3 regions of the Pseudomonas sp. HLT2-19-2 genome follow, and region 2 is predicted to be linked to each of the others. Evidence: predicted binding sites of a transcription regulator. Region 2 holds the regulator's gene; each other region holds the start of a gene.

The links. The regulator sigma-54, encoded in region 2, starts transcription at its own class of promoters, with help from an activator protein. The targets are predictions, from matches to a motif close to ANTGGCATNNANNTTGCTNT.
Positions count from the first base shown of each region.
Region 1: glnK (P-II family nitrogen regulator) is a predicted target of sigma-54. The motif match lies at 1,323-1,342, and genes of this name have one in related genera.
Region 3: ACYZTU_RS19985 (circularly permuted type 2 ATP-grasp protein) is a predicted target of sigma-54. The motif match lies at 7,306-7,325, and genes of this name have one in related genera.

Region 1 is NZ_CM142712.1:5,966,007-5,975,920, reverse strand. Features, by position in the region: gene ACYZTU_RS28195 (BRO-N domain-containing protein) at 1-512, opposite strand, end outside; gene ACYZTU_RS28190 (accessory factor UbiK family protein) at 870-1,130, opposite strand; gene glnK (P-II family nitrogen regulator) at 1,551-1,889, shown strand; gene ACYZTU_RS28180 (ammonium transporter) at 1,925-3,262, shown strand; gene ACYZTU_RS28175 (secondary thiamine-phosphate synthase enzyme YjbQ) at 3,477-3,902, shown strand; gene sutA (transcriptional regulator SutA) at 4,004-4,324, shown strand; gene ACYZTU_RS28165 (HAD family hydrolase) at 4,428-5,132, opposite strand; gene xerC (tyrosine recombinase XerC) at 5,129-6,028, opposite strand; gene ACYZTU_RS28155 (DUF484 family protein) at 6,031-6,756, opposite strand; gene dapF (diaminopimelate epimerase) at 6,770-7,600, opposite strand; gene lysA (diaminopimelate decarboxylase) at 7,605-8,852, opposite strand; gene lptM (LPS translocon maturation chaperone LptM) at 8,862-9,044, opposite strand; gene cyaY (iron donor protein CyaY) at 9,284-9,616, shown strand; gene ACYZTU_RS28130 (DUF1289 domain-containing protein) at 9,621-9,839, shown strand.
Region 2 is NZ_CM142712.1:1,180,475-1,190,388, reverse strand. Features, by position in the region: gene lptA (lipopolysaccharide transport periplasmic protein LptA) at 1-457, shown strand, start outside; gene lptB (LPS export ABC transporter ATP-binding protein) at 457-1,182, shown strand; gene ACYZTU_RS05455 (RNA polymerase factor sigma-54) at 1,366-2,859, shown strand; gene hpf (ribosome hibernation-promoting factor, HPF/YfiA family) at 2,933-3,241, shown strand; gene ptsN (PTS IIA-like nitrogen regulatory protein PtsN) at 3,254-3,718, shown strand; gene rapZ (RNase adapter RapZ) at 3,721-4,578, shown strand; gene ACYZTU_RS05435 (HPr family phosphocarrier protein) at 4,594-4,869, shown strand; partial or broken gene ACYZTU_RS05430 (ZIP family metal transporter) at 4,943-5,236, opposite strand; partial or broken gene ACYZTU_RS05425 (hypothetical protein) at 5,233-5,361, opposite strand; partial or broken gene ACYZTU_RS05420 (FagA protein) at 5,356-5,421, opposite strand; gene pmbA (metalloprotease PmbA) at 5,557-6,903, opposite strand; gene yjgA (ribosome biogenesis factor YjgA) at 7,012-7,536, shown strand; gene tldD (metalloprotease TldD) at 7,585-9,027, opposite strand; gene ACYZTU_RS05400 (carbon-nitrogen hydrolase family protein) at 9,040-9,894, opposite strand.
Region 3 is NZ_CM142712.1:4,297,684-4,307,597, forward strand. Features, by position in the region: gene ACYZTU_RS19960 (3-hydroxyacyl-CoA dehydrogenase NAD-binding domain-containing protein) at 1-1,339, opposite strand, end outside; gene ACYZTU_RS19965 (acetyl-CoA C-acetyltransferase) at 1,365-2,570, opposite strand; gene ACYZTU_RS19970 (c-type cytochrome) at 3,153-3,974, shown strand; gene ACYZTU_RS19975 (transglutaminase family protein) at 4,096-4,905, opposite strand; gene ACYZTU_RS19980 (alpha-E domain-containing protein) at 4,902-5,852, opposite strand; gene ACYZTU_RS19985 (circularly permuted type 2 ATP-grasp protein) at 5,865-7,274, opposite strand; gene ACYZTU_RS19990 (ribonuclease E inhibitor RraB) at 7,672-8,013, opposite strand; gene ACYZTU_RS19995 (hypothetical protein) at 8,228-8,461, opposite strand; gene ACYZTU_RS20000 (PLDc N-terminal domain-containing protein) at 8,625-8,816, opposite strand; gene ACYZTU_RS20005 (hypothetical protein) at 8,899-9,429, opposite strand; gene ACYZTU_RS20010 (methyl-accepting chemotaxis protein) at 9,608-9,914, shown strand, end outside.

The sequences.
Region 1 (9,914 bases), 1.2 Mb from region 2:
ATTTTCGATGCTCGCTTCCACCAAGGCGTATTGACCGCACCTCGCGGGCGCTCGCCACTCGGCAACATATGCGGAACATCCTGCAATCGAATCCACGGCTGGTTATTCCAGTGCAGCAAACTCAACGACATTTCCGGCCAGTTCAGCAGGCTCAGAATCGGGCGTTCGCTTGAGGGCGGTTGCTGGGCGTCTCTGAGGGCTGGGACCACGTCGTGGGTCAGCCATTCACGCAGGCTTCGGTATTCGGGGCAGTAGTGGTAGACCAGTAACGCGTAGACGCCGGATTCGCTGATCAGCAGGGTGTTTTCGATGACGCCGTGGATGAGCGTCCGTGAGGTTTGATGTTGATCGGGGTCGAGTTTGCGGACGGCGCGTTCGTCGAGGAAGAGGCGCAGGAGGCGGCCGAGGTCGCGGGCGCTGAACCAAGGTTGGTTTTCCAGAAGGAGGGCGTGGAGGTGGAGTTTGTGGCCGGTGAAGACGTTGGGGGTTAGATAAGCGTCGTCGCAATTCATTGTTACAGCTCCTCTTGCTTAAAGGGCTGCCTGCGTTCGTCGCCAAACGAATGGGTGGCAGTTGTACGCGGGTTGGCGAACCGGAGCAAAAGGAACCCGGCAGACCCGAAGGTCTCCCACGCACAACCGCCATAACTTGGGTCAATGGTCGTCGTGCGCCTTAAGCTTTCCGGGTCGCCAAACCCATAGCTGAACATTCAGCATTGGGTGAGCTTAGGAACCGGGGCTTCGCGGCGCAATCGGACGGCGGATGTGATCTTTGTAGGACTCAGCCTGTAATTAGCGCGGAATCTGGAATGGCAGGAAGGTCGTTCCGACCTTATCGCGAGCAAGCTCGCTCCCACAGGGATTGTGGTGTTATTCGGTCGGCGGATTGAGCTTCGCTTCCAACTCCGCCACCTTCGCCTCAAGACTCTCCAATCGTGCCCGCGTCCGTGCCAGCACGACCATCTGGCTATCGAATTCTTCCCGGCTCACCAGATCCAGCTTGCTGAAGCCGCTCTGCAACAGTGCCTTGAACTGGCTTTCGATTTCGCTTTTCGGCAGTGGGGTGTCGCCGCTGAAGAGGCGGGAGGCGGTGCCGCTCAGGGCATCGAGGAAATCTTTGGGTGCGAGCATGGGAAATGTCCTGTCAACAATGGCGGGCAGTGTATCACGCAGTGTCTATAGTCAATCTCTCAGTCAGGGCTGCACGCTTTTCGCGCATGCGGACGGACGGCAATGCACTGTTGTTGTGCGTATCAGTCGGGCCATTGCAGCGGAGCAGCTTGCGGCAGCGGCCAAGGGCCTGAAATCAGTAGGTTTTGGCGAGATGGCAAGCTTTCTGCTTAGTCAGTAGTGACCCATGCACTGATGCAGTCGCTGTGACGAATGCAGTGCGCCAAGCGGAACGGGGGAAAGTGTTTCGTGCGGAGTGGTTAGCAGGCGTCGGACGGGCAGGTAAGGCCGACGATGCGTTACAAAGCCAGGCACTGCGCTTAGACTTGAGTCGGGTTTGTTTTCCTGGGGCAAGTCCACCAAATTCGGGAGAGAGTTTTCATGAAGCTAGTCACTGCCATCATCAAGCCGTTCAAACTGGACGACGTACGCGAGTCGCTGTCCGAGATCGGCGTGCAGGGCATTACCGTTACTGAAGTCAAAGGCTTCGGTCGGCAGAAGGGTCACACCGAGCTGTATCGTGGCGCGGAATACGTGGTCGATTTCCTGCCAAAGGTGAAGATTGATGTCGCCATTGACGACAAGGATCTTGACCGGGTTATCGAGGCGATAACCAAGGCTGCCAACACCGGCAAGATCGGTGACGGCAAGATCTTCGTGGTCAATCTGGAACAGGCGATTCGCATCCGTACCGGCGAAACCGATACCGACGCAATCTAAGCCGCCACACCCCCAACGCCCCAGGAGAAAACAATATGACTCTGCGTAAATTCGCAGGGCTAGGAGCCCTGTTGTCCCTCGTAATGCCCAGCCTGGCTATGGCGGCAGACGAAGTGGCGGCCCCAGTCCTCAACTCCGGCGACACCGCCTGGATGTTGACCTCGACAGCCCTCGTGCTGTTCATGACCATTCCCGGCCTCGCGCTGTTCTACGGCGGCATGGTTCGCTCCAAAAACATTCTTTCCGTGATGATGCAGTGCTTCGCCATTACCGGTCTGATCAGCATTCTGTGGGTCATTTATGGCTACAGCATCGCGTTCGACACCACCGGCATGGAACAGGGCGTCGTCAACTTCAACTCATTCTTCGGCGGCATGGGCAAGGCGTTCCTCGCCGGTGTCACGCCATCGAGCCTGACCGGTCCCGCGGCGCTGTTCCCTGAGGCGGTGTTCATCACCTTCCAGATGACCTTCGCCATCATCACCCCTGCGCTGATCGTCGGTGCCTTCGCCGAGCGGATGAAGTTCTCCGCGATGCTGATCTTCATGGGCGTCTGGTTCACCCTGGTTTATGCACCGATTGCGCACATGGTCTGGTCCGGTAACGGCGGCCTGATGTGGGACTGGGGCGTGCTGGACTTCGCCGGCGGCACCGTGGTGCACATCAACGCCGGTGTGGCCGGTCTGATTGCCTGCCTGGTACTGGGCAAGCGCAAAGGCTTCCCGACCACTCCGATGGCGCCGCACAACCTTGGTTACACCCTGATGGGCGCCGCCATGCTGTGGGTCGGCTGGTTCGGCTTCAACGCCGGTTCCGCTGCTGCGGCCAACGGCACTGCCGGTATGGCGATGCTGGTGACCCAGATCGCAACCGCCGCCGCTGCATTGGGTTGGATGTTCGCCGAGTGGGTCACTCACGGCAAACCAAGTGCTCTGGGTATCGCTTCGGGTGTTGTGGCCGGTCTGGTTGCAATCACACCAGCCGCTGGCACCGTAGGCCCGATGGGTGCTCTGGTCATCGGCCTGGCAGCCGGCGTGGTGTGCTTCTTCTGCGCCACCACCCTGAAACGCAAACTCGGTTATGACGACTCCCTGGACGCCTTCGGTGTGCACGGTATCGGCGGTATCCTCGGTGCGATCCTGACCGGTGTCTTCGCTGCACCGGCCCTGGGTGGCTTCGGCACTGTCACCGACATCGGTGCACAAGTCTGGATTCAGTTGAAAGGCGTGGGCTTCACGGTGATTTACACCGCGATCGTCACCTACATCATTCTCAAGGTCCTGGACGCCGTCATGGGTCTGCGCATCACTGAGGAAGAAGAGGCGGTCGGCATCGATTTGGCGCTTCACAACGAACGCGGCTACAACTTGTAAGTACGCGCACAAAAAACTTGCCCGGCTTGCCGGGCATTTTTTTGTCTGGAGTTTGTCAGTGAAGGAACTGCTGAAAGGTTTTTTCGTACACGTTTAGTGGCGTTTACGACGAGCGTTTTTCTGCGGCCAATGGCTTACATGATTGAAGGAATATTAGGGCCTTTGTTTTTTCCCAGAGCGCGCTAGAATGCGCCCCGAACGTGCGGAGAACTGTATGTGGCAACAGACTCTGATTACCCTGCGGGCGAGGCCCCGGGGCTTTCATCTGGTAACGGACGAGTTACTCGCCGGCCTGCCTGAAATCAAGGCATGTCGGGTCGGTCTGTTGCATTTGTGGCTGCAGCATACCTCGGCGTCGTTGACCATCAACGAGAACGCCGATCCGGCGGTACGTCGCGACTTCGAACGATTTTTCAATCGTCTGATCCCACAAGGAACAGACGGCTATGAGCATAACGACGAAGGCCTGGACGACCTCCCGGCGCACTTCAAGGCCAGCGTACTTGGCTGTCAGCTCAGTTTGCCGATTTCGGCAGGCCGACTGGCGCTGGGAACCTGGCAAGGCGTTTATCTGGGCGAGCACCGTGATAATGGCGGTGCCCGTAAAGTCCTCGCCACCGTCTACGGTGAAGGGGCATAAACCGTGGTTACCAGCGGTTGTAGAATTTTTTCCGGCGGCCTTCGACAGATGGCGAAGCTGGGCTATAACTAATCTGCTTTTCGCAAGTCATGAGGTAGAACATGAGCGACGATGATCTGGAAAACGACGACCTCGAAATAGGCGACGACGAAGCCGAAGAAGGTCTGGAAACTGCAGCGGAAGACGTTGCTGACGACGATGGCGGTGAAGCGCCCGTTCCGACCGCCAAAGGCAAGGCCAAGGCAGCGGTATCGGTCGATGAGCTGCCGAGCGTTGAAGCCAAGAACAAAGAGCGTGACGCTCTGGCACGCGCCATGGAGGAGTTTCTCTCCAAAGGCGGAAAGGTGCAGGAAGTGGAGGCCAATGTGGTCGCCGATCCTCCCAAGAAGCCTGACAACAAGTATGGCAGTCGGCCTATCTAAGCGCCTGCAGCTTGCTTGCTGAAAAAGCCCGCCGTCGCTGCGGGCTTTTTCATGGGTGGAACAAAACTCTGAATTCCCACAGGGGGTTGTGTGTGTTCTCAGGTCAGTGTTGAGCGTTCCACAGGGCCAACAACGCTGGCAACTCGGTCAGACTACGAATCTCGGCATCCGGCGCCTTCTGCGCTTCCCACACCTTGCCCGCCGGGTTAAACCAGATCGCCCGCAACCCCGCCTGCTGGGCGCCGGCAATATCGTCACCCGGATGATCGCCGATATGCACGGCCGTTTCAGCCGTCGCACCACCCCGTTGCAACGCCTCATGAAACAGTCGCGCATCCGGCTTGCCGATGCCGATGTCTTCGGCGCACAAGGCAAACTTGAAGTAATCCGCCAGCCCTAATCTGCGCACATCGGCATTGCCGTTGGTGACCACGCCGAGGGCGTAGTGATTGGCCAGAGTTTCCAGGGTCGGTTGCACGTCCGGGAAAATTTCCAGTTGATGCCGGGCATGCAGAAATACCTCAAAACTCTGATCGGCCAGGTCTGCAGCCTGACCCTGGTCGTAACCGGCCTCTTCCAGTGCGTGGAACAAGACTCGGCGACGCAGGGCGCTGATGCGGTGCTTGAGGCTTGGTTCGTTGCTGAGGATCCGCTCGCGAATCGCCCACAAATGCTCCACCGGCACGGCGCCCAGATTCGGTGCATGCTCGGTCAGCCATTCACGCAATACGGCTTCGGCGCTGACGATCACCGGGGCGGTGTCCCACAGGGTGTCGTCAAGGTCGAAGGTGATCAATTGGATTCTCATGACTCATCGCCTTTGATGCGTTTGGCCCTTGGATGGGCACTGTCGTAAACCGTCGCCAGGTGCTGGAAGTCCAGGTGGGTGTAGATCTGGGTGGTTTTGATGTCCGAGTGACCGAGCAATTCCTGAACCGCCCGCAAGTCCTGGGAGGACTCCAGCAAATGGCTGGCGAAGGAGTGCCGCAGCATGTGCGGATGCAGGTTTTGTCCTAATTCGCGCTCGCCAGCGGCTTTAACCCGCACCTGAATCGCCCGTGGGCCGAGGCGCCGGCCTTGCTGGCTGACAAACACCGCGTCGTCCGCCGGGTTGGTCATGGCCCGTAGCGGCAGCCACAACTCCAGCGCTTCGCGTGCTTTCTTGCCGACCGGCAGCAGTCGGGTCTTGCTGCCCTTGCCGAGCACTTGAACCATGCCATCGGCCAGGTCCAGCTGATCCAGGTTGAGTCCGGTCAGTTCCGAAAGGCGCAAACCTGAGGAATAGAACAGCTCCAGAATCGCCTGATCCCGACGCGCCAGGAAATCATCTTCCACCGCGCCCTCAAGCAGTTGCAGCGCGCGGTCGGTGTCGAGGGTTTTTGGCAGCCGACGTTCGCCCTTCGGCGGCGCCAGGCCATTGGCCGGGTCGTGATCGCAAAGGCCTTCGCGGTTGAGGTAGTGATAGAGCCCACGCACTGCCGACAGTAAACGCGCCAAGCTGCGGGACGATTGACCCTGTGAATGCAGGCGTGCGACCAGGCTGCGCAGGCGCTGGATGTCCAGGGCGGCCCAACTGCTGATGTTCTGTTTGACGCACCAGCCCAGCACTTTGTCGAGGTCGCGGCGGTAGGCGTACAGCGTGTGGGGCGACACCTGTCGCTCACTGCGCAAGTGTTCGCAGTAAGCGTCCAGTTGCCGTTCCATGGTCAGCGTACCGAGCGCAGGGAACTGTTGACCCGCGGTAGCACGCGGCCCATCACTTCGGCGATGTAGCTGAGGAACAGCGTGCCCACCGAGCTCTTGTAGTGCTGCGGGTCGCGGCTGGCGATGGCCAGGACGCCGTGGATGCCCTGGTAGCTGATGGCGACGACGGCGGTGGAGCCAATCTGCTTGCGCTGTTCTTCGCCAAACAGGAAGTCCAGTTCATGTTCACGCAGACTGCCGCTGACGCTTTTGTCTTCCGAGAGCAAGCCGCCGATGGCCGTTTGCGCGTCGGCATGGGTCACCCAGCGGCCCACCGGCATGGGGTTGTCACCCAGCAGAATCAGGCTGACAAAGGGCACCTGGAAGTCCTGGCGCAGACTGTCTTCGACGCTGATCACCACATCTTCCAGACTGGTGGCGTCCATCAGCGCGAGAATCAGGCGGCGGGTCTTGTCGAAGAGGCGGTCGTTGTCCCGCGCCACGTCCATCAAGTGCGAGAGGCGATGACGCAACTCGATATTGCGGTCGCGCAGGATAGTCATCTGGCGTTCGACCAGCGAAATGGTGTCGCCGCGCTGGTGCGGAATGCGCAAGGTTGCGAGCAGTTCTTCATGCTCGACGAAGAAATCCGGATGAGCCTCCAGGTACGCGGCAATCGCCGCCGCCTCAAGGCTTTCGGAAGAGGATTCGTCGGGCTGTAGGGCGGGAACCTGGGGCTTATCTTTCATGGATTTAGCTCACTCAAAGACGCACTTGTCCTTCATATACGCGGACTGCCGGGCCGGTCATCATCACCGGTTGGCCAGGGCCTGCCCATTCAATGGACAAACGCCCGCCGGGCAGGTCGATCAATAGCGGCGAATCCATCCACCCCTGGCTGATCGCGGCCACTGCGGCAGCGCAAGCGCCGGTTCCGCACGCCTGGGTTTCCCCGGCCCCGCGTTCCCAAACGCGCAGCTGCGCACGGTTCCGGTCGATGACCTGGAGAAAACCGACATTGACCCGCGCCGGGAAGCGCGGATGATTTTCGATTTTCGGCCCCAGTTCATGCACCGGTGCGTTGTTGATATCGCTGACCCGCAGCACGGCATGGGGGTTGCCCATGGACACGGCGGCCAGTTCGACCGCAGTGCCGTCGACGTCAACCTGATAACTCAGGGCCTGTTCCGGCGCGTCGAACGGAATGTCGGCCGGTACCAGACGCGGTGCGCCCATGTTGACACCGATCTGCCCGTCGCTGCGGATATCCAGTTCGATGATGCCACTTTTGGTTTCGACGCGGATCAGCCGTTTCGCGGTCAGGCGCTTGTCGAGCACGAAACGCGCGAAGCAGCGCGCACCGTTGCCGCACTGTTCCACTTCGGATCCGTCGGCGTTGAAGATCCGATAGCGGAAATCCACGTCCGGGTTGCTGGGTGCTTCGACGATCAGCAACTGGTCGAAACCGATACCCGTATGCCGATCGCCCCATTGCTTGGCATGTTTGGGCAGGATGTGCGCATGCTGGCTGACCAGGTCAAGGACCATGAAGTCATTGCCCAGGCCGTGCATCTTGGTAAAACGCAGCAGCATGGTTTTACTCCGGCAGCAGGCTTTCGCCAGCAAACAACTCGGCTACCGTCTCACGGCGACGCACTTCAAATGCCTGATCACCGTCCACCAACACTTCAGCGGCACGACCGCGGGTGTTGTAGTTGGAACTCATGACAAACCCGTAGGCACCGGCCGAATGCACGGCCAGCAGATCGCCTTCTTCCAGGGCCAGCTGACGGTCCTTGGCCAGGAAGTCGCCGGTCTCGCAGATCGGCCCGACGATGTCGTAGGCGCGGGCAGCGGTATTGCGCGGGCGCACGGCGGTGACGTCCATCCAGGCCTGGTACAGCGCCGGGCGGATCAGGTCGTTCATGGCCGCGTCGACGATGGCGAAGTCTTTGTGTTCGGTGTGCTTGAGGTACTCGACCTGGGTCAGCAACACGCCGGCGTTGGCGACGATAAAGCGGCCCGGCTCGAACACCAGCGCCAGGTCACGACCGTCGAGACGCTCGCGCACGGCTTTGATGTAGTCGGCAGCCAAGGGCGGCTCTTCATCGCGATAACGCACGCCCAGGCCACCACCGAGATCGATATGGCGCAGGTAAATGCCGCAATCGCCGAGGCGGTCGACCAGGCCCAGCAGGCGGTCAAGGGCATCGATGAATGGCGCCAGGGTGGTCAGTTGCGAACCGATGTGGCAATCGACGCCAACCACTTCCAGGTTAGGCAGCTGGGCGGCACGGATGTACACGTCTTCGGCGTCGGCGATGGCGATGCCGAACTTGTTCTCTTTAAGTCCGGTGGAAATATACGGGTGGGTACCGGCGTCGACATCCGGGTTTACGCGCAGCGAGATCGGCGCGCGAACGCCCAGCTCGGCGGCGACGACTTGCAGACGTTCCAGCTCATCGGTGGATTCGACGTTGAAGCAATGCACGCCGACTTCCAGGGCACGACGCATGTCGTCACGGGTCTTGCCGACACCGGAGAACACGATCTTATCGGCGCTGCCGCCAGCGGCCAGTACACGTTCCAGCTCACCACGGGAGACGATGTCGAAACCGGCGCCAAGACGCGCCAGGACATTCAGTACACCCAGGTTGGAGTTGGCCTTGACCGCAAAGCAGACCAGGTGCGGCATGCCGGCCAGTGCATCGGCAAAAGCCAGGTACTGGGCTTCGATGTGGGCGCGGGAGTAGACGTAGGTCGGTGTGCCAAAGCGTTGAGCGATGGCGGACAGGGCAACACCTTCCGCGAACAGCTCCCCGCCACGGTAGTTAAAAGCGTCCATGGCGTTCCCTTAGTAGACGTCGTGCTTGTGCGATTTGGATGCAGGCTGTTTTTGCGACGACTTGGCCTGCTCTGCAGGGTCCTGGCTGTCATCGGGCAGGTACAGTGGGCCTTTTTGACCACAGGCCGATAATAAGCAAGTAAAAGCGACGAGCGAAGCGAGCGCAGCAAGGGAAGAGATCAGGCGCTTCATGGCGAAATCCTTGAAAATGCATTAATTGCGCCGGAGTATACCGGCCACCCGGCAGCTTGCCTATGCGACGGGGCTCCCGTCCGGCGGGGCTTGGACCGTAGCGCGGTAACTTGTCCTGCACCGTACACGGATATTTCGTAACGCTGTCGGGCCCTTGGTCGTTATCCTTTGCAATCGCCGGGGCTCGCCCGTATCTTGCGGCGCTTGAGCGTGAGTAGACACTTTTTGAGGTTCCCGCAATGAGTTTGACTGAAGCCCGTTTCCACGATCTGGTCGATGCCACCCAGCAGACGCTGGAGGATGTTTTTGACGAAAGTGACCTGGATATTGATCTGGAGAACTCGGCCGGTGTGCTCACCGTCAAGTTCGAAAATGGCAGCCAGTTGATCTTCAGCCGTCAGGAGCCACTGCGGCAGTTGTGGCTGGCGGCCGTGTCCGGTGGGTTCCACTTCGATTACGACGAAGAGAGCGAGCGCTGGATGTGCGACAAGAGCGAAGAGCAATTGGGCGAGATGCTTGAGCGCATCGTTAAGCAGCAAGCTGGCGTCGAACTCGATTTCGAAGGTCTGTGAGATCGTGACGCAGCCTGCGCCCGTTCGTCCGCCCAAGCCGCTCTACAGCAATGTCAGCCCGGCGGTCCCTTCGCCGTGCAGCGGTGTGTGTCGGCTGGATGAGCGAAAGCTCTGCCTAGGGTGTTTTCGCCATGTCGAAGACATCCGCGAATGGCGCTCGGCCGATGATGAGCGGCGGCGTGTCATCTGCGCGCAGGCCCTTCAACGTAAATCAGCTATCTGATCCCTGTATTAGCCACAGTGGTTCTCTATAAAGTCTTAAGGGCGGTGTCCGCCCCCGGCTTGTATATTTTTTGAG
Region 2 (9,914 bases):
GCCTATCCGCATCCAGGCGGACGATGCCCAACTGGACGACAAGAACGGCATTGCCACCTATAAAGGTGACGTGATCATCACCCAGGGCTCGATGAAGGTCACCGGCAATACTGTGACCATGACCCGCACCCCAGCCGGCGATATCGACGTAGTGACTTCGGTGGGCAACCTCGCCTACTTCGAGCAACTGCAAACGGCAGGCGATACAAAGCCGGTTCAAGGCTATGGCGTCACTATCCAGTACCACGCCTCGCAAGACCGTGTCGTGCTGATCGACCGCGCCAAAGTCATCGACAAGGACGGCAACGTGACCCAGGGCGAGAAAATCGTCTATGACACCAACAAAAAGCTTGCCAGCGCCGGTCGCGCTACGGGCAGCAAGGTCACCGAGTCGCGTCCGCGGATCGACATGGTGATCCAGCCGAAAAAGAAAACCGAAGAGCAAAAGGCCCCGTAATGGCAACTCTGAAAGCTCAGCATCTGGCCAAGAGCTACAAGAGCCGTCAGGTCGTGCGCGACGTCAGCCTGTCGATCGACAGCGGTCAGATCGTCGGCCTGCTGGGTCCCAACGGCGCCGGCAAGACCACCTGTTTCTACATGATTGTTGGCTTGGTACAGGCCGATCAGGGCCGCGTACTGATTGACGATCTGGATGTTAGCCACCAGCCTATGCACGGTCGTGCGAAGGCCGGTATCGGCTATCTTCCGCAAGAAGCATCGATCTTCCGCAAACTCTCGGTAGCCGACAACATCATGGCAATCCTCGAGACCCGCAAGGAGCTCGACAAGACCGGTCGTCGCAAAGAGCTGGAAAGCCTGCTGCAGGAATTCCACATCAGCCACATCCGCGACAACCTCGGTATGAGTCTGTCCGGCGGTGAACGCCGCCGCGTGGAAATCGCCAGGGCACTGGCCACCAACCCGAAATTCATCCTCCTCGACGAACCGTTCGCCGGCGTGGACCCGATTTCGGTGGGCGACATCAAGCAGATCATCTATCACCTCAAGGCCAAGGGCATTGGCGTATTGATCACTGACCACAACGTCCGTGAAACCCTGGATATCTGCGAAACCGCTTACATCGTCAACGATGGACAGCTGATTGCCGAAGGTGACTCTGCCACCATCCTGGCCAACGACCTGGTCAAGGAAGTGTATCTGGGCCATGAGTTCCGCCTGTAAGCACTGAGGTGCCTGGCTAGTCGACCGAGCGCTTGTCTCGATAAAAATGAATAGTTTTTTATTGTTACAGCGCTCTAGGCAAACGTTGCAGTTTCAGGCATATAATTTGCTTATGTTTGGCGCTTCGGCGCCCTGTAGTGGATGGCGCATGTGCGCCGGCGAATAAGGTGTTAAGCCCCTGCCATGAAACCATCGCTAGTCTTGAGAATGGGCCAGCAGCTGACGATGACACCGCAGCTGCAACAGGCCATCCGCCTGCTCCAATTGTCGACCCTGGACCTGCAACAGGAAATCCAGGAGGCCCTGGAGTCCAATCCGATGCTCGAACGCCAGGAAGAAGGCGACGACTTCGATAACGCCGACCCCTTGGCCGACAAAGCCGAACAGCCTCCCAACGCCGATGTTTCGGAACCCTCCTACCAGGAAACCGCCCCGACGGTGGACAACCTCGAGGAAGGTGACTGGAACGAGCGCATTCCCAACGAACTGCCCGTCGACACCGCGTGGGAAGACGTCTACCAGACCAGCGCCAGCAGCCTGCCGAGCAACGACGACGACGAGTGGGATTTCACCACCCGTACATCGGCCGGCGAAAGCCTGCAAAGCCACTTGCTGTGGCAACTGAACCTGGCACCGATGTCCGACACTGATCGCCTGATTGCCGTGACCCTGATCGACTGCATCAACAATCAGGGCTACCTGGACGAAACCCTCGAGGAGATTCTCGAAGCCTTCGATCCAGAAATGAACATCGAACTGGACGAAATCGAAGCCGTCCTGCACCGCATCCAGCAATTCGAACCCGCTGGCATCGGCGCCCGTAACCTGGGCGAATGCCTGCTGCTGCAATTACGTCAGTTGTCCGCCAAGACCCCTTGGCTGGTCGAGGCCAAACGCCTGGTCACCGATTACATCGACCTGCTCGGCAGCCGCGACTACAGCCAGCTGATGCGTCGCATGAAGCTCAAGGAAGATGAGCTGCGCCAAGTGATTGAACTGGTCCAGAGCCTCAACCCGCGCCCAGGCTCGCAAATCGAGTCCAGCGAAGCCGAATACGTCGTTCCCGACGTGATCGTACGCAAGGACAACGAGCGCTGGCTGGTGGAGCTGAACCAGGAATCCGTGCCGCGCCTGCGGGTCAATGCTCAATACGCCGGTTTCGTGCGTCGCGCCGACACCAGCGCCGACAACACCTTCATGCGCAATCAGTTGCAAGAGGCCCGCTGGTTCATCAAGAGCCTGCAAAGCCGCAACGAAACCCTGATGAAAGTAGCCACTCAGATCGTCGAGCATCAGCGCGGCTTTCTTGAATACGGCGACGAAGCCATGAAACCGCTGGTCCTGCATGACATCGCCGAAGCGGTGGGCATGCATGAGTCGACGATTTCACGGGTGACCACGCAAAAGTTCATGCATACCCCACGGGGCATATATGAACTGAAATACTTTTTCTCGAGCCACGTCAGCACCTCAGAGGGCGGTGAATGCTCGTCTACGGCGATCCGCGCGATCATCAAAAAACTGGTTGCTGCGGAAAATCAGAAAAAGCCGTTGAGTGACAGCAAGATCGCTGGTTTACTGGAGGCACAAGGCATTCAGGTGGCTCGCCGCACCGTCGCCAAGTACCGCGAATCCCTCGGGATCGCGCCTTCGAGCGAACGCAAGCGGTTGATGTAGAGCCACGCCACAGCGTTCCAGTGGCAGGCATTTCTGCCTGCCGCTTTATGCACTGGCAACGAAGGAGAGCTGTATGCAAGTCAACATCAGTGGACACCAACTGGAAGTGACCGAACCTCTTCGCACCTACATCGGCGAAAAACTCGAACGATTAGAGAGGCATTTCGACAAGATCACCAACGTGCAAGTCACGATGACGGTCGAAAAGCTCAAGCAGAAAATCGAAGCCACGCTGCATATTCCCGGCAATGAAGTGGTCGCAAACGCGGAGCATACCGATATGTACGCGGCGATCGACGCACTGACCGACAAGCTGGATAAACAACTTAAAAAGCATAAGGAAAAGACCCAAAGCCTCCTCCAGGGCGCGACCGGTCGTTAACACTCCCAACCCATGATCCGACTTGAAAGCATCCTGACCCCCGGCCGTTCCCTCGTGAACGTGCCGGGCGGCAGCAAAAAGAAAGCCCTCGAGCAAATTGCCAACCTTATCCACCGCGAAGTGCCGGATCTGGAGATGCAAGATGTCTTCGAGGCTCTGATTGCCCGTGAAAAACTCGGTTCGACCGGTTTTGGCAACGGCATCGCCATCCCCCACTGTCGCCTGAAGGGCTGCAACTCGCCCATCAGCGCCTTGATGCACCTCGACGCCCCCATCGATTTCGACGCCATCGACGGTGCTCCGGTTGACCTGCTGTTCGTTCTGCTGGTCCCGCAAGCTGCCACCGATGCGCACCTGGAGCTACTGCGCCAGATCGCCAGCATGCTCGATCGCAAGGAAGTGCGCGAAAAACTGCGCAGCGCTCCGAGCAATGAAGCCTTGTATCAGGTTGTCCTGGACGAGCAAAACGGTCACTAATCATGCGTTTGATCATCGTCAGTGGCCGCTCCGGCTCAGGTAAAAGTACCGCCCTCGATGTACTCGAGGATAACGGCTACTACTGCATCGACAACCTTCCTGCCGGGCTGTTGCCGGAGCTGGCCGAACGCGCGTTGATTCACACCGAGCTGGCACAACCGCTGGTTGCCGTGTCCATCGATGCGCGCAACTTGCCAAGTCACTTATCGCGGTTTCCCGAGCTGCTGGAAGAAGTGCGCAGCCGGCATATCCAGTGTGATGTGCTTTATCTGGACGCCGATGAAGAAACCTTGCTCAAACGCTTCTCGGAAACCCGTCGGCGTCACCCGCTGAGCAATGCCGATCGCTCGCTGGCCGAAGCCATCAACGATGAGACCGCCTTGCTCGGGCCGATTGCCGACCTCGCCGATCTCAAAGTAAACACCACCAACCTGAACCTGTATCAGCTACGCGATACCATCAAGCTGCGCCTGCTGAACCAGCCGGAGCCCGGTACTGCGTTTCTGGTGGAGTCTTTTGGTTTCAAGCGTGGCATGCCGGTGGACGCCGATCTGGTGTTCGACGTGCGTTGCCTGCCCAATCCCTATTGGAAACCGGAATTGCGCGATCATTCCGGGCTCGATCAACCGGTCGCCGATTACCTGGCGGCCCAGCCGGATGTCGAAGAGATGTACCAGGACATTTCCACGTACTTGCTCAAGTGGCTGCCACGCTTCGCCGCCAGCAACCGTGCTTATGTCACCATTGCCATTGGCTGCACCGGCGGACATCACCGCTCCGTCTACCTGACCGAACGTCTGGGCCAGGCCTTGCAAAAAAACCTGAAGAACGTCCAGGTTCGCCACCGCGACCTCAGCTAAAGGATTCACACCGCGATGCCTGCTCTGGATATCGAAATCATCAACAAACTGGGCCTGCATGCCCGCGCTTCTGCAAAATTCGTTGGCGTTGCCGGTGAGTTCAAGGATTGCACGATCCGGGTCGGACGAACTCCCGAGTCCATGGTAGACGGAAAAAGCATCATGGCGATGATGATGCTCGCTGCCGGCAAGGGAACAATAATTCACCTGAGTACCGAAGGTGAGCAAGCTGACGAAGCCTTGCAGGCTTTGGTGGATTTGATCAAGGACTACTTCGGCGAAGGTGGTTAACCACTCGCCTAGGCGAGCGCTGTATCCATCACCATCATCAAACAAAACCCGATCAGCAGCCCAAGACTTGCAAGCCCAGCAAGATGCCGAAACTGATCAGTCCGCTGGCCACCCAAGGCGTCAGCCCCAGGTTTTCAGCAGCTGAGATTCCCGGAATAATCAACGAAAACGCTATCGCCGCGAGCATCAACCCGGCCCCGAAGCCAAGCAGTGAATCACTGACCGCCTGGGGCATCTGCCGAATCACCAGCACAGGCACCGCGCCCAAGGCAGTGCCCAAGGCGCATATCGCCCCACCTTGCACGGCGCGCAGCAGTTTCGGCTCGAGGTCCAGCCATGCCAGCCCCTGCGCAACCAATAACGTCATGCCCGCCAGCAGTCGGTGTATTCCAGAGCCACATCGATCACCGGGCGGCCTTGCTGATAAGCCTTCTTTGCGATCTCTGCGGCTTTTTGGTAACCAATGATCGGGTTGAGTGTGGTGACCTGGATCTGGCGACTCATCCAGCGCCAGCTTTCGAGGTAAGGCGGCTCGTGCAAGGCAGAACTCATGATCCGGGCTCATCCGGTAATGAGATTTATTGTTAGATGATAATTAGAACCAAAACAACCCCGAGAAAATCAACACACAAAAAAGGCGCGCCGCCCAACGATGGGTGGCGCGCCTTTTTGAGTAACGGTTAAGCGTTAGCTGCCCGCCACCGTCATCCGCTCGATCAGCACCGAACCTGTGCGAATGTTGCTGCGCAATTCCAGGTCATTACCCACCGCAACGATCTGTTTGAACATGTCACGCATGTTGCCAGCGATGGTCACTTCCTGGACCGCGAACTGGATTTCACCGTTCTCCACCCAGAAACCCGCAGCGCCACGGGAGTAATCGCCAGTGACCATGTTCAGGCCCTGGCCCATCAACTCAGTCACCAGCAGGCCGCGGCCCATGCGTCGCAGCAAGGCTGCCTGGTCTTCGTCGCCATGGGTGACGAACAGGTTGTGCACGCCGCCGGCATTGGCGGTGCTCGGCATGCCCAATTTGCGACCGGAATAGGTGCCGAGGATGTACGACACCAACACCCCGTTTTCGACGAACGGCTTGGCATAAGTTGCCAAACCATCGCCATCGAAAGCCGAACTGCCCATCGCACGCATCAAGTGCGGACGCTCATCGAGGGTCAGCCATTCCGGGAACAGCTTCTGCCCTAGGGTTCCTTCAAGAAACGACGATTTGCGATACAGACTGCCGCCGGAAATCGCCGAGAGGAAACTGCCGAACAAACCACCGGCCAGTTCCGCGGAAAACAGCACCGGCACTTCGCAGGTCGGCACCGGACGCGCACCCAGACGGCTCGCTGCCCGTTGCGCGGCACGTTGGCCGATGCTCACCGGGTCGGCCAGCAAGCTCCCCTGACGGTTCACGTCGTACCAGTAATCGCGCTGCATCTGGCCGTCTGCTTCGGCAATCATCACGCAGCTCAGGCTGTGCCGGGTCGACGCGTAACCGCCGATGAAACCGTGGCTGTTGCCGTAAACACGGCAGCCCTGGTGGGTGCTGAGGGTGGTGCCGTCGGCGTTCTTGATTCGGCTGTCGGTGGCAAACGCCGCCGCTTCACAGGCCAGGGCCTGCTCAATGGCTTGCTCCGGGGTGATGTCCCATTGATGGAACAGGTCGAAATCCTGCAGATCCTTGGCCATCAGCGCGGCGTCCGCCAGGCCCGAAGCTTCGTCTTCGGAAGTGTGCTTGGCGATGGCCAATGCGGCGGCGACGGTTTCGCGAATCGCCTCCGGACCGCTGGCGGACGTGCTCGCCGAGCCCTTGCGCTGGCCAGCGTACAAGGTGATGCCAAAACCCTGATCGCGGTGGAATTCGACGGTTTCGACTTCACGCTGACGCACCGTGGTGGACAGGCCCTGCTCCAGGGACACGGCCACTTCACAGGCACTGGCACCCTGGCGCTTGGCTTCAGCGATGATCTGCTCGACTTGTTCTTGCAGTGCCGGCAACGCTTGTGGGCCGACGCTTTCAACTGCACTCATGCTGTTCTCCACTCAAATTCTGCTTTCGGCTGGGGCCTTCGAGCGACCGGGCCGGACAAGCGGCCCCCGACTGGTTATCATGGCGGCGTTTCTTTGCGGACTGCCACCATGGTTGATTCTTACGACGACTCCCTCGATACGGGAGAAAAAAGCAAATCTCAGGTTAAACGCGAGCTTCATGCTCTGGTTGACCTTGGCGAGCGCCTTACAACACTCAAGCCTGACTTGCTGGCAAAGCTGCCGTTGACCGACGCTTTGCGCCGGGCTCTGGGCGATGCCTCCAAGCACACCGCGAACATCGCGCGTAAACGGCACCTTATGTTCATCGGCAAACTGATGCGCGATCAGGACACTGACGCCATTCTGACTTTGCTCGATCAACTCGATGCCTCCACTCGGCAGTACAACGAACGTTTCCATGGCCTGGAACGCTGGCGCGATCGCTTGATCGCTGGCGACGACGGCGTCCTGGAGAAATTCGTTGTCGACTACCCGGAGGCTGATCGTCAGCAATTGCGCTCCCTGATCCGTCAGGCCCAGCACGAACTGGCGACCAACAAGCCACCGGCATCGAACCGTAAAATCTTCAAGTACATCCGTGAGCTGGACGAGACTCAACGCGGTTTGCGTTAAATCTCGAATCGGGTGAGCTGCATTGCAGTTCACCCGAAGCTCCATTCGTCAAGATCCTGTGCCACCCACAGTAATCGCATCGATTTTCAGCGTTGGCTGGCCGACACCCACCGGCACCGACTGCCCATCCTTGCCACACGTCCCCACGCCGCTGTCCAGCGCCAGATCGTTACCGACCATCGACACCTTGCTCATGGCTTCCGGGCCGTTGCCGATCAACGTCGCGCCTTTGACCGGGGCAGTAATCTTGCCGTCTTCGATCAAGTACGCCTCGCTGGTGGAAAACACGAACTTGCCGCTGGTGATGTCCACCTGACCGCCGCCAAGGTTGGCGCAGTAGATGCCGCGCTTCACCGAGGCAATGATTTCTGCCGGATCGCTTTCGCCAGCCAGCATGTAGGTGTTGGTCATGCGCGGCATCGGCAGGTGCGCGTAGGATTCGCGGCGACCGTTACCGGTACGGGCCACGCCCATCAGGCGGGCGTTGAGTTTGTCCTGCATGTAGCCTTTGAGTACGCCGTTTTCGATCAGCGTGGTGCACTCCGTCGGCGTGCCTTCATCATCGACGCTCAGGGAACCGCGACGACCGGCCAGCGTGCCGTCATCGACGATGGTGCAAAGCTTGGACGCAACCATCTCGCCCATGCGCCCGCTGTAGGCGGAACTGCCCTTGCGGTTGAAGTCGCCTTCCAGGCCGTGGCCGACCGCTTCGTGCAGCAACACGCCGGACCAGCCGGAACCCAGCACTACCGGTAATGTACCGGCCGGCGCAGGGATGGCTTCGAGGTTGACCAGAGCCTGACGCAACGCTTCACGGGCATAGCCCATGGCGCGGTCGTCGCTGAGGAAATAGCGGTAATCGGTACGACCGCCACCGCCATGACCGCCGCGCTCACGGCGACCGTTCTGCTCGACGATCACGCTGACGTTAAAGCGCACCAACGGCCGTACATCGGCGGCCAGGCCGCCATCAGTGGAAGCCACGAGGATTCGCTCCCAGACGCCGGCCATGCTCACGGTGACTTGCTGGATACGCGGATCGAGGGCGCGAGTCGCGACGTCGATGCGTTTGAGCAATTCGACCTTCTCGGCACGGGTCATCACTTCCAGTGGGTTGTCCGGCCCGTACAACTGGGCGACATCCTGAGTGGTGAATGCTTGCACCGTGCCATTCTGCCCGGCGCGGGAGATCGAACGCGCGGCACGGGCCGCAGCGCCAAGGGCTTCGAGGGTAATGGCATTGCTGTAGGCAAAACCGGTTTTCTCACCCGATTGCGCTCGCACACCGACACCTTGGTCGAGGTTGAAGCTGCCTTCCTTGACGATCCCGTCTTCCAGCGCCCAGGACTCAGAGATCTGCCCCTGGAAATACAGGTCGGCGGCATCGATGCCCGGGCCGGCCAGATCGCCGAGCACACCTTGCAGACTCTCGATCGTTACGCCGCCGGGCGCCAGGAGGTGTTCACTGACTGAGGACAACAACTCGCTCATATGCTTTACGCCTTAAATTCGTCGTTCTGAGGCAGGTCGCTGTGCGCCCTGCGAGAAAAAGCGCCGGTGACTGGACACCGGCATCCGCGCCCGAATGGACGCCTGTTCGCTGCTATCGCGTTCGGCCAGCAGCACGGCCTCGCCTTGGTCCTGCTGCGCCAACACACGTCCCCACGGGTCGATGATCGCCGCATGACCCCAGGTTTCTCGCGGCCCCGGATGGGTTCCACCCTGAGCGGCCGCGAGCACATAACATTGAGTCTCGATGGCCCGCGCGCGAATTAATACATCCCAATGCGCCGCGCCGGTTACCGCGGTAAAGGCCGACGGCGCGGTAATCAACTCCGCACCGGCAGCGCGTAATTCGCTGTACAGCTCCGGGAAACGCAGGTCGTAACACACGGTCAGCCCGACTCGACCGACGGGCGTGTCCGCCACCACCACCCCACTGCCATAAGCATAGTCGTCGGATTCGCGATAACGCCCGCGATTGTCCGCCACATCGACGTCGAAGAGATGCAGCTTGTCATACCGTGCAACGGTTTCGCCGTGGTCATCCACCAGCAGCGAGCAGGCGTGCACCTTCGCCATCGGCTGGTCTACCGGCGGCAACGGCAGCGTGCCGGCCACTATCCATAACTTGAGGTCGCGGGCGGTCTGTTTCAACCATGGCAGGATCGGGCCTTCGCCCGACGCCTCGGCGCGGCCGATGTCGCCAATGTCGCGACGGCCCATGGCGGCGAAGTTTTCCGGCAGGACGGCGAGTTGCGCACCACCGGCCGCCGCCTGCTCGAGCAGCCGACGGGCCTGGGCCAGATTGGCCAGCACATCGCTGTGGCTGACCATTTGAATCACCGCTAAAGACATGGCGCGCTCCTTCATCGCTT
Region 3 (9,914 bases), 2.9 Mb from region 2:
TCTGATCCGGCACGGCGGTCGCGAGGCCACTGATCGGCAAAGTCGACGTGTTGGAAGCAATCACCGCATCCGGGCCAACGACTTTTTGCGCCGCCGAAGAGACGTTGGCTTTCAGATCGCGATCTTCAAACACCGCTTCAATGATCAGATCACAACCGGCCAGATCGGCGTCGCTTTCAGAGGGGTGAATGCGCGCCAGCGTTGCATCGCGCTGATCGGCACTCAATTGGCCACGAGCAACCTTCTTGTCCAGCAGCGCCGCCGAATGCGCCTTGCCCTTCTGCGCTGCCGCAAGATTGATGTCCTTGAGCACCACGTCGATGCCGGCCGACGCGCTGACAAAGGCGATACCGGCGCCCATCATGCCGGCGCCCAGCACACCCACGCGACGCGTCACGTAAGGCGCAAAGCCCTGGGGTCGCGAGCCACCGGCATTGATCTCGTTGAGCTGAAACCAGAACGTGCCAATCATGTTTTTCGCCACCTGTCCGGTGGTCAATTCGGTGAAGTAACGGGTTTCGATCAGGTGCGCAGTGTCGAAATCCACCTGAGCACCTTCCACTACGGCGCAGAGGATTTTCTCTGGTGCGGGCATGCAGCCATTGGTTTTGCTGCGCAGGATCGACGGCGCGATGGCCAGCATTTGCGCGACTTTCGGGTTCGACGGCGTACCACCCGGAATCCGGTAACCCTTCACGTCCCAGCGCTGCACAACCGCTGGATTGGCGATAATCCAGGCGCGAGCCTTGGCCAGTAGTTCATCACGATCCGTCGCCAGCTCATCAATCAACCCTGCCCGCAACGCCTGTTGCGGCCGGACTTTCTTGCCCTCGAGCAGGTACGGCAAGGCTTTTTCAATGCCGAGCATCCGTACCATTCGCACCACCCCGCCGCCGCCCGGCAGCAGGCCGAGGGTCACTTCCGGCAAGCCGAGTTGCACCGAAGAATCATCCAGCGCAACCCGGTGATGGCACGCCAGGCAGATTTCCCAACCGCCGCCCAACGCGGCGCCGTTGATGGCCGCGACCACCGGTTTACCGAGGGTTTCCAGGGTGCGCAGTTGCCCTTTGAGGGACAGCACCCTGTCATAGAAGGCTTTGGCTTGGGGCTTGCCGACTTTGATCAGTTCATTGAGGTCGCCGCCGGCGAAGAAGGTTTTCTTGGCCGAGGTGATGATCACGCCGGCGATGGAATCCTTGTCGGCAACGAGTCTGGCGACACAAGCAGCCATGGCTTCGCGGTAGACCACGTTCATCGTGTTGGCGCTCTGGCCCGGCATGTCGATGGTCAGGACGACGATCTGGTCCTGACCTTTTTCGTAACGAATGGCTTCGGTCATGTCACTTGTTCCTTAAGGTCGGGGCTCAGAGGCGTTCGATGATGGTGGCAATGCCCATGCCGCCGCCGACACACAACGTCGCGAGGCCATAGCGCAGACGCCGGGTTTCCAGTTCATCGAGCAACGTGCCGAGGATTGCGCAGCCGGTGGCACCCAGCGGGTGGCCCATGGCGATGGAGCCGCCGTTGACGTTGACCTTGTCCGGGTCGATCGCCATGTCCTTGATGAATTTCAGCACCACCGAGGCGAAGGCTTCGTTGACCTCGAACAGGTCGATGTCTTCGACCCGCAACCCGGCCTTGGCCAATGCCTTGCGGGTGGCCGGTGCGGGGCCGGTGAGCATGATGGTCGGATCGGTACTGGTGACTGCGGTGGCAACGATCCGCGCCCGTGGCTGCAAGCCCAACGCCCGCCCCTTGGCCTCGGAACCGATCAGCATCAGCGCCGCGCCATCGACGATGCCGGAGCTATTGCCCGGGGTGTGCACGTGGTTGATCCGCTCGACATGGCTGTAGACCCGAATCGCGGTGGCGTCGAAGCCCATTTGCCCCATCATTTCGAAGCTCGGCTTGAGCGCGCCCAAGCCTTCCAGGGTCGATTCGGCGCGGATGAATTCATCGTGATCGAGCAGGATGATGCCGTTCTGGTCCTGCACCGGCACCAGCGACTTGTTGAACGAACCGTAGGCCCTTGCCCGCGCCGCCTTTTGCTGGGAGTGCAGCGCATAGGCGTCGACGTCCTGACGGCTGAAGCCCTCCAGCGTGGCAATCAGGTCAGCGCCCACGCCCTGAGGGGTGAAATGGCTGTGAAGATTGGTTTGTGGGTCCAGTGCCCAAGCGCCGCCATCGCTGCCCATCGGCACGCGGGACATGGACTCGACGCCGCCGACCACCACCAGGTCTTCGAAGCCGGAACGCACTTTCATCGCCCCGAGGTTTACCGCCTCCAGCCCCGATGCGCAGAAGCGATTGATCTGTAAACCCGACACACTGACGTCCCAATCGGCCACCTGGGTCGCGCTTTTGGCAATGTCTGAGCCTTGGTCGCCGATGGGCGTCACGCAGCCAAGCACCACATCATCGACCTGACGGGTATCGAGGGAAGTGCGCTGTTGCAGCGCCTTTAGCAGCCCGGCTACCAGGTTCACCGGTTTGACGCTGTGCAAGGCGCCATTCGCCTTGCCTTTGCCGCGGGGCGTGCGTAACGCGTCGAAAATCAAAGCTTCGGTCATGACGTCCTCGAACCTGGGCGGGGATTAAATCCAGAGTTCCCACCTTAGGCCGAGCGGGCATGGATTCAATGACCGCAGCGCTCACTGACGTTGACGGTCACGCTCAGACGGACGGTAGTCAACCTCCGGCTCAACCGATTCAGGACACCAAGCTGTCTAGCAAACGGGCGCCCAAGAAGCTGGCATTAAGCCTCATGCCTTTTTAAGCGCAATTTATATGAAGCCCATACGAAATGGATCTAAACCAAGCGTGACGCGGGCTCTAAGGTGAAGTTGTACGAAGTTGTCGTCGGGTTTTGCCGAGGCGCTCGTCAAACAGGAAGTGCAACGCTCTGCCGTCATGGAGAAATGCAGGCAGGCATCAGGAAATAACAATAAAGGCGGTCAAGCCATGTTCAAACAATCGAAAGTACGTCAAGCCGGGCTCATTCTATTCGCCACCACGCTGTTGTTGATTTTGCCGAACCTGACTAAGGTGATCGGCTGACTTAGCTACAGATTTTATGTCGCCCTCTTAAAAATGTGACTGGCTCGCTACCCGGGCCAGCGTGGGTGTGCCAACCTTTGCGGCACTTCCACGACATGGACGGCGATCACTTGAAAACACTCATTCTGTTCGGGGTCTTGCTGCTCTGCACGCCTCTGTCTGCCGCACAGCTGAACTTAGAGCTGGGCGCGAGCAGTCGCACCTGGCAAACCGAGGAATTGCTCAAGCATCCTCAGGTTCAGACCATCACCATCAGTAACGACGTGTCTTACAAACGGGACATGAGCTATCGCGCTGTTCCGGTGGCTGCGTTGTTGACCGGCATCAAGCCTGAAGATCATTTACAGGCTGTTGCCTTGGATGGTTTTGCCGCAGAACTGTCGGCTGCGCCGCTGCTCAATACCCAGGGTGCGCGTGCATGGTTGGCGATTGAAGAGTCCACCAAGCCGTGGCCAGCGCTGTCGGAAGGCAAGCCCGGCGCCGGACCGTTCTATCTGGTCTGGACCGATCCGCAGGCGGGCGACATCAGCCCCGAGCAATGGCCATTTCAAGTGGCGAGCATCAAGCGCATGGCACCGGTGGCCGAGCGCTTCCCTGCCCTGCTGCCAGATCCGACGCTTAAGGTCGACGATCCGGTGAACAAGGGCTTTGCGCTGTTTCAGAAGAATTGCCTGGCGTGTCATCGATTGAATGGTGCCGGGGATGCGCAGTTCGGGCCTGACCTGAATATTCCGTTTAACCCGACCGAGTACTTCGGCGCGGATTTCCTTAAGCGCTACATTCGTGATCCGCAGAGTTTGCGCCAGTGGTCGCAGGCGAAGATGCCCGGGTTCCCGGCGACGGTGTTGCCGGACGGGGATCTGGAGATGTTGGTGGGGTATTTGAAGCATATGGCTGGGCGCAAAGTTAAACCCTGACCCTTATCCCCTGTAGGAGCGAGGCTTGCCCGCGAAGAACGATAACGCGGTCATTCGATTAGACCGCAGCGCCTTCTTCGCGGGCAAGCCTCGCTCCTACAGGGTTTGGTGGTGATCTGGATTATTGCTGCTGGACGGAGATAACCGGCATCGGTGTCGGTGATACAAACACTTTCGCATGCATCTGCTCGCAACCACCGCCACGCCGCATGCCTCGCACCGGGCAGGCATCCAGGTAATCCAGGCCCACCGCCAGTTTCAGATGACGCTCCGGCCGCGCCAATTCATTGGTCACGTCGAAGCTGTACCAGGCGTCATCGAGCCAGGCTTCCGCCCAGGCGTGACTGGCCAGGTGTTCGCTGTTCTCGCTGTACAAATAGCCCGACACATAACGTGAAGGAATGCCCAGGCTGCGAGCACAGGCGAGAAACGCGTGGGTGTGGTCCTGGCAGACGCCCGAACGCCCGGCGAAGGCCTGAGCAGCGCTGGTGTCCACTTCGGTGGAGCCCTGCGTGTAGGTCATGTGCTGGTTCAAGCCATGCATCAAGTCGATCAGCGCTGTGCGATCCCGGCGTTGTTTGCATTCTTTTTCGGCAAAAGCGCGCAGTGCTTCATCGGGCTCGGTCAGGCGCGTGAAACGCAGGAACGGCAGCGCCGACTGGCTTTCATGCTCCGCCTCACGCAATTCGTCGATGTCCACCTGCCCACGCGCGCCGATGATGATCGCCTCGTGGGGCTCGTCCATGGTCAGCACGTGCAGGATATTGCCGAACGGATCGAGTTGCGCGCGCACCGGGCGCGGCAGGTCGAGCTGCCAGCTGAGCACATGCTGGCGCTCGCTGTCTTGAGGTGTCAGTCGCAAATACTGGATGCTCGCCCGCACCTGATCTTCGTAGTGATAGGTGGTCTCGTGGCTAATGGAAAGTCTCATGCAGCCTCCAGGTAGGAACTGTGAATGGCGTTGCCCAACTGGCGCACCAGCGGAATGAACTCGGTCAGCCAGGCGTGCAGGCCTTCGTCGAGAATTTCGGTGATGCCGGTGTAGCGCAAGCGTGCGTCGATTTCCGCGGCCAGGCGCTGCGCAGGACGACCGTTGGCCCCCGGCAGTTGGGCGAGGATCTGGTCGATTTCTTCGGTGCAGGCGCGCAGGGAACGCGGGACATCGGCCCGCAACAGCAGCAGTTCTGCCACATGCCGGGCGCCGGGGGCGTCGCGGTAGATTTCGGTGTAGGCCTCGAAAGAGGACAACGCCCTTAGCAAAGCACTCCACTGGTAGTAAGCGTGCGCCGTGCCATCACTGACCGCTTCGGCATGATCGCCGGCCATTTCGTAGCGGGCATCAAGCAGGCGCAACGTGTTGTCAGCCCTTTCGATAAACGTCCCCAGGCGAATGAAACGGAACGCATCGTTACGCATGATCGTGCCGTAGGATGCGCCGCGGAACAGGTGGGAACGTTCCTTGATCCACTCGCAGAAACGGCTCATGCCATAGCGACTCAAGCCCTGATCGGCTATCCCGCGAATTTCCAGCCAGGTGGCGTTGATGTTTTCCCACATGTCCGCGGTGATTCGCCCACGCACCGCATGGGCACTGGCCCGCGCCGCGCCGAGGCAGCTGTAGATACTCGCCGGGTTGGCCGCGTCCAGGGCGAAGAAATGCAGCAGCCGTTCGGCGTGCAATTCGCCGTGGCGCTCCAGGTAATCGTCCAGGGTGCCGGTAATCAGCAACGGCATGGCGAGTTCGTGCAGGCCATCACCGCGACCATCCTGGGGCATCAGCGACAGCGAATAACTGATGTCGAGCATCCGTGCGAGGTTTTCCGCCCGCTCCAGGTAACGCGACATCCAATACAAATCCGAGGCAGTTCTACTTAACATGGCAGGCTTCCTTCAATCCTCGACCACCCAGGTGTCCTTGGTTCCGCCACCCTGGGATGAATTCACCACCAGAGAGCCTTCGCGCAGGGCAACACGGGTCAAACCGCCGGGCACAACCCGGGTTTCGCGGCCAGACAATACAAACGGACGCAGGTCGATGTGGCGTGGAGCGATGCCGTTTTCGACAAAGGTCGGACAGGTCGACAGCGACAACGTCGGTTGCGCGATGTACGCATGGGGCTTGGCTTTGATCCGCGCGCGGAATGACTCGATTTCCGCCGCCGTCGCCGCCGGCCCCACCAGCATTCCGTAACCGCCGGAGCCCTGGGTTTCCTTGACCACCAAATCAGGAAGATTGGCCAGTACGTGGGACAGTTCGGAGGGATTACGGCACTGCCACGTCGGCACGTTCTTCAGAATCGGCTCTTCATCCAGGTAGAAACGGATCATGTCCGTGACGAATGGATACACCGACTTGTCATCCGCGACCCCGGTACCGATAGCATTCGCTAGCACGACGTTGCCGGAGCGGTACGACGACAGCAGCCCTGGAACGCCGAGCATCGAGTCCGGGTTGAACGCCAGCGGATCGAGGAACGCATCGTCGAGGCGACGGTAGATCACATCGACGGCTTTCGGCCCGTCCGTGGTGCGCATGAGGACCTTGTCGTCACGTACGAACAGGTCCGCACCTTCTACCAGTTCAACGCCCATCTCCCGGGCCAGAAACGCATGCTCGAAAAACGCGCTGTTGAAACGGCCAGGGGTCAGCACCACCACGCTCGGGTTATCGATCGGGCTGGAGCTTTTCAGAGTGTCGAGCAATAGGTTTGGATAATGGTCGATGGGGGCAACGCGCTGCGCCGCAAACAATTCGGGGAACAGTCGCATCATCATCTTGCGGTCTTCGAGCATGTAGCTGACGCCACTCGGTGTACGAAGATTGTCTTCGAGCACGTAGTACGTGCCGTCGCCATCACGCACCAGATCGACGCCCGAAATGTGCGAATAGATATCGCGGTGTAGATCGAGCCCTTGCATCGCCAACTGGTATTGCTCGTTGGCCAGCACTTGCTCGGCCGGGATGATGCCGGCCTTGATGATGCGCTGCTCGTGATAAAGGTCGGTGAGGAACATGTTCAACGCCTTGACCCGCTGAATGCAGCCGCGCTCGACGACTCGCCATTCACTGGCGGGGATGCTGCGGGGGATGGTGTCGAAGGGAATCAGGCGCTCTGTCCCTTGCTCATCACCATAGAGCGTGAACGTAATCCCGGCGCGATGAAATAACAGATCGGCCTCGCGACGCCGTTGAGCCAAAAGCTCGTCAGGCGTTTCGGCCAGCCAACGGGCAAACTCCCGATAATGCGGGCGGACCTGGCCGCCGGCATCGTACATCTCATCAAAATAGGTGCGGATCATGCCGTACTCCTTGTCACCCGGACATCTGGGCTTCGCAAAGCCCGTGCCATCGGCATAAACGCTTTGATATCAATCAGTTGGATAATCGCGCTGCACGCACCGCACCAATCCTGTGCGGTAAATACCCCCACCTGATCGCCCCCGCTTCATTGCGAAGCAATGTTGTCGGCTATCACCAGCATAGTCAGAGTTGATTTCACTGCTCGGGAGTCGATGCGGATAATCCGCGCATTCGCTGGAAATCTTGACGATCTTCCCTATAGCCGCCTGCTCAGGCGTTTTTTTTTGCGCCGGATTCTTGTTTCAGGGTTTTGCCAAGTACGTTTTCTGCCCCGCGAAAACGAAAACGGCCAACCTTGAGGTCAGCCGTTGCTGAGTGTTGTTACTGTTCATAAGGTTATGCGAGTAGCCCTCGTACCTCCTGCTTGACGCCCCATCCTTCGATGATGCCGCCCAAAGGCTCGACCACCGCCTCGAAGTCCTGCTCAAAGTCGCCGATGCCGTCATAGGTGGCGTACATCACTTTGCTCAGTTCCAGGTACCACGCGCCGTCGTCGCGCACGCTGATTTGTGCATTCAAGGATTCACCACAGTAATGCCCCGCCGCCCTGCGCGCCCGCTCCTCGTCCGGGAAAATGGCGTAGAACTCGATGGGATGGAATCGTGAAAAGTCAAAACCGCCTTCTTTCATGCGGCGCAACACGCTGCTGCTGATGTCTTCTTGATAGGCTGTGCTCATGAATCGTCCCCCTCAGATTGATGGATAGACTTTCCGTATTCCCGGCACTCGCAACCGAATGGGGCGAGCGATGCGGCAACAACATTGCCGGTGGGAAGCAAGCATGTAGCTGACAAGACCAGACCTTAGCGATCCGTTCGCTGATCTCGTTTGCAGAGTAGCCCCTAGATAGAGCCGCTGCCAAGGCCTGGTTGTGAATGTGACGGGAGAGGTATCAGACAGGAGTAATGCCGAGGATTTGTATGCTGTTCTGGGTTTTAAGATTTTTGACGCTCGCATCAGCGGTTCGCCCTTCCAGATCGTTCAGATCCAGTTCAGCGGCGACAGGAAAAAGGCGCTCCTTAAGCAGTCTGGCGGCGTGCTCGTTATCCGGGCACTCGTCACACTCAAAGACTTCGTCGACAGTTTCGCCGTGATCATCCACGAAAGTGATTTTCCACTTTTGCATCAGTGCCTCCTCGATCAAACCCGCAAATGGGCTTACATCTATCTGGACTTTTGCCCTGACTGATCGTTCAAATCGATTACCGCGCGCAAGCATGAAAAAACACAGAACCTTGTGGGAGCGAGCTTGCTCCCACAGGGGAAATGTGTCGGCCTTGAGTGCCTGCTCAGATCCGCACGTTACCCCGTGGTCCGGCGATCGCCCAGATGATCAAGCCCAGGACCGGCAGCAGCAGGATCAACAGCACCCAGACGATTTTCATCCCGGTGGTGGCGCCACTTTTCAGCACGTTGATGATGGCCCAGATGTCCAGGGCAAGAATAATCAGGCCAATCAGACCGTTGAACGTGGAACCCATGGTGACGCTCCCTAAGAGTGGTATGCACTCTTAGGATAGCCGGCCATTGCGAGGGTTCCGTTTTATTAGCGCCTTTTAGGCTTCAGACGTGGATCGCCACTTTCAGGGCTTCCAGGGACGGTGCGGCAGTGATGCCGACTTCGGCGCACAACTCGAGCACGCGAGGCACGTCGCTGCCGTAGACCAGCACCACTTGCAGTTCGTCGTCGAGCAGCTGACTGAAGTTCATCAGCACGTAGCCGCCGCTTTCCTTGTTCATGCTGCTCATCTGCACTTGAATGCGATTGAGCGCGGTCAGGGCTTCGGTCTTGGCCAGTTGCTTGGGTTTGATGTTGAAATCAACGCCGGGCCCGAATGAAGCGACGATCTGGGCGAACAGGTCCATGTAGGTGTCAGCCTGGAACAGCACGGTTTCCGGCAGGCTGCCCACGACTACCCACTCCCCCAGCGGAATCGGGAACGTGTCGTCGTAGTTGATGTCCGGATTGGCCGTCAGAAAAGCCTCGGGATCGGCGTAGGCGTGGGCCGCTTCGTCAGCGACTTTCAGGATTTCCTCATCGCTCATGCACCCGGAGCTTATTTTGCTGATGAGTTCGACGAGTGCGGCTTTCATTGGGCTGAATCCTGTAGCGAGGGAATTTTGAAGCCACGAAGGATAGCGCATTACGCCGCGCAATTCCTGTGCGCGAGCAGGGTCGGGATTGTTGACACACATCAAGGTCTGACGCACTGAGTAGCGGCAAAATACTGGCACCTTGCCGAAACTGTTTCCGCTATCAGAGAAGACCTCCATGGGTGCCTGGCTTAGCAATATCTCACTGAAATACAAATTCTGGGCGGTCAACGCCGTCGCCTTCGTCACGACCTTGTTGCTGGTGATCTATGCCGTGCAACTCGAACAACAGTCCCGCAGCCATGCCTCACAGGCATCGGCCCAAGCCCAGGCGCGACTGCTCGGCGCCTGGCCCGCCGGGCAACCGCTCCCCAAAGCCGATAACGTGCTGACTTACAGTCGCGGGCAGGCGCCGTTGCTGAACGGGCAGCCGGTACTGGAACTGACGGATACCAATGGCTGGGTCGGGATCAATGCCATGCCGC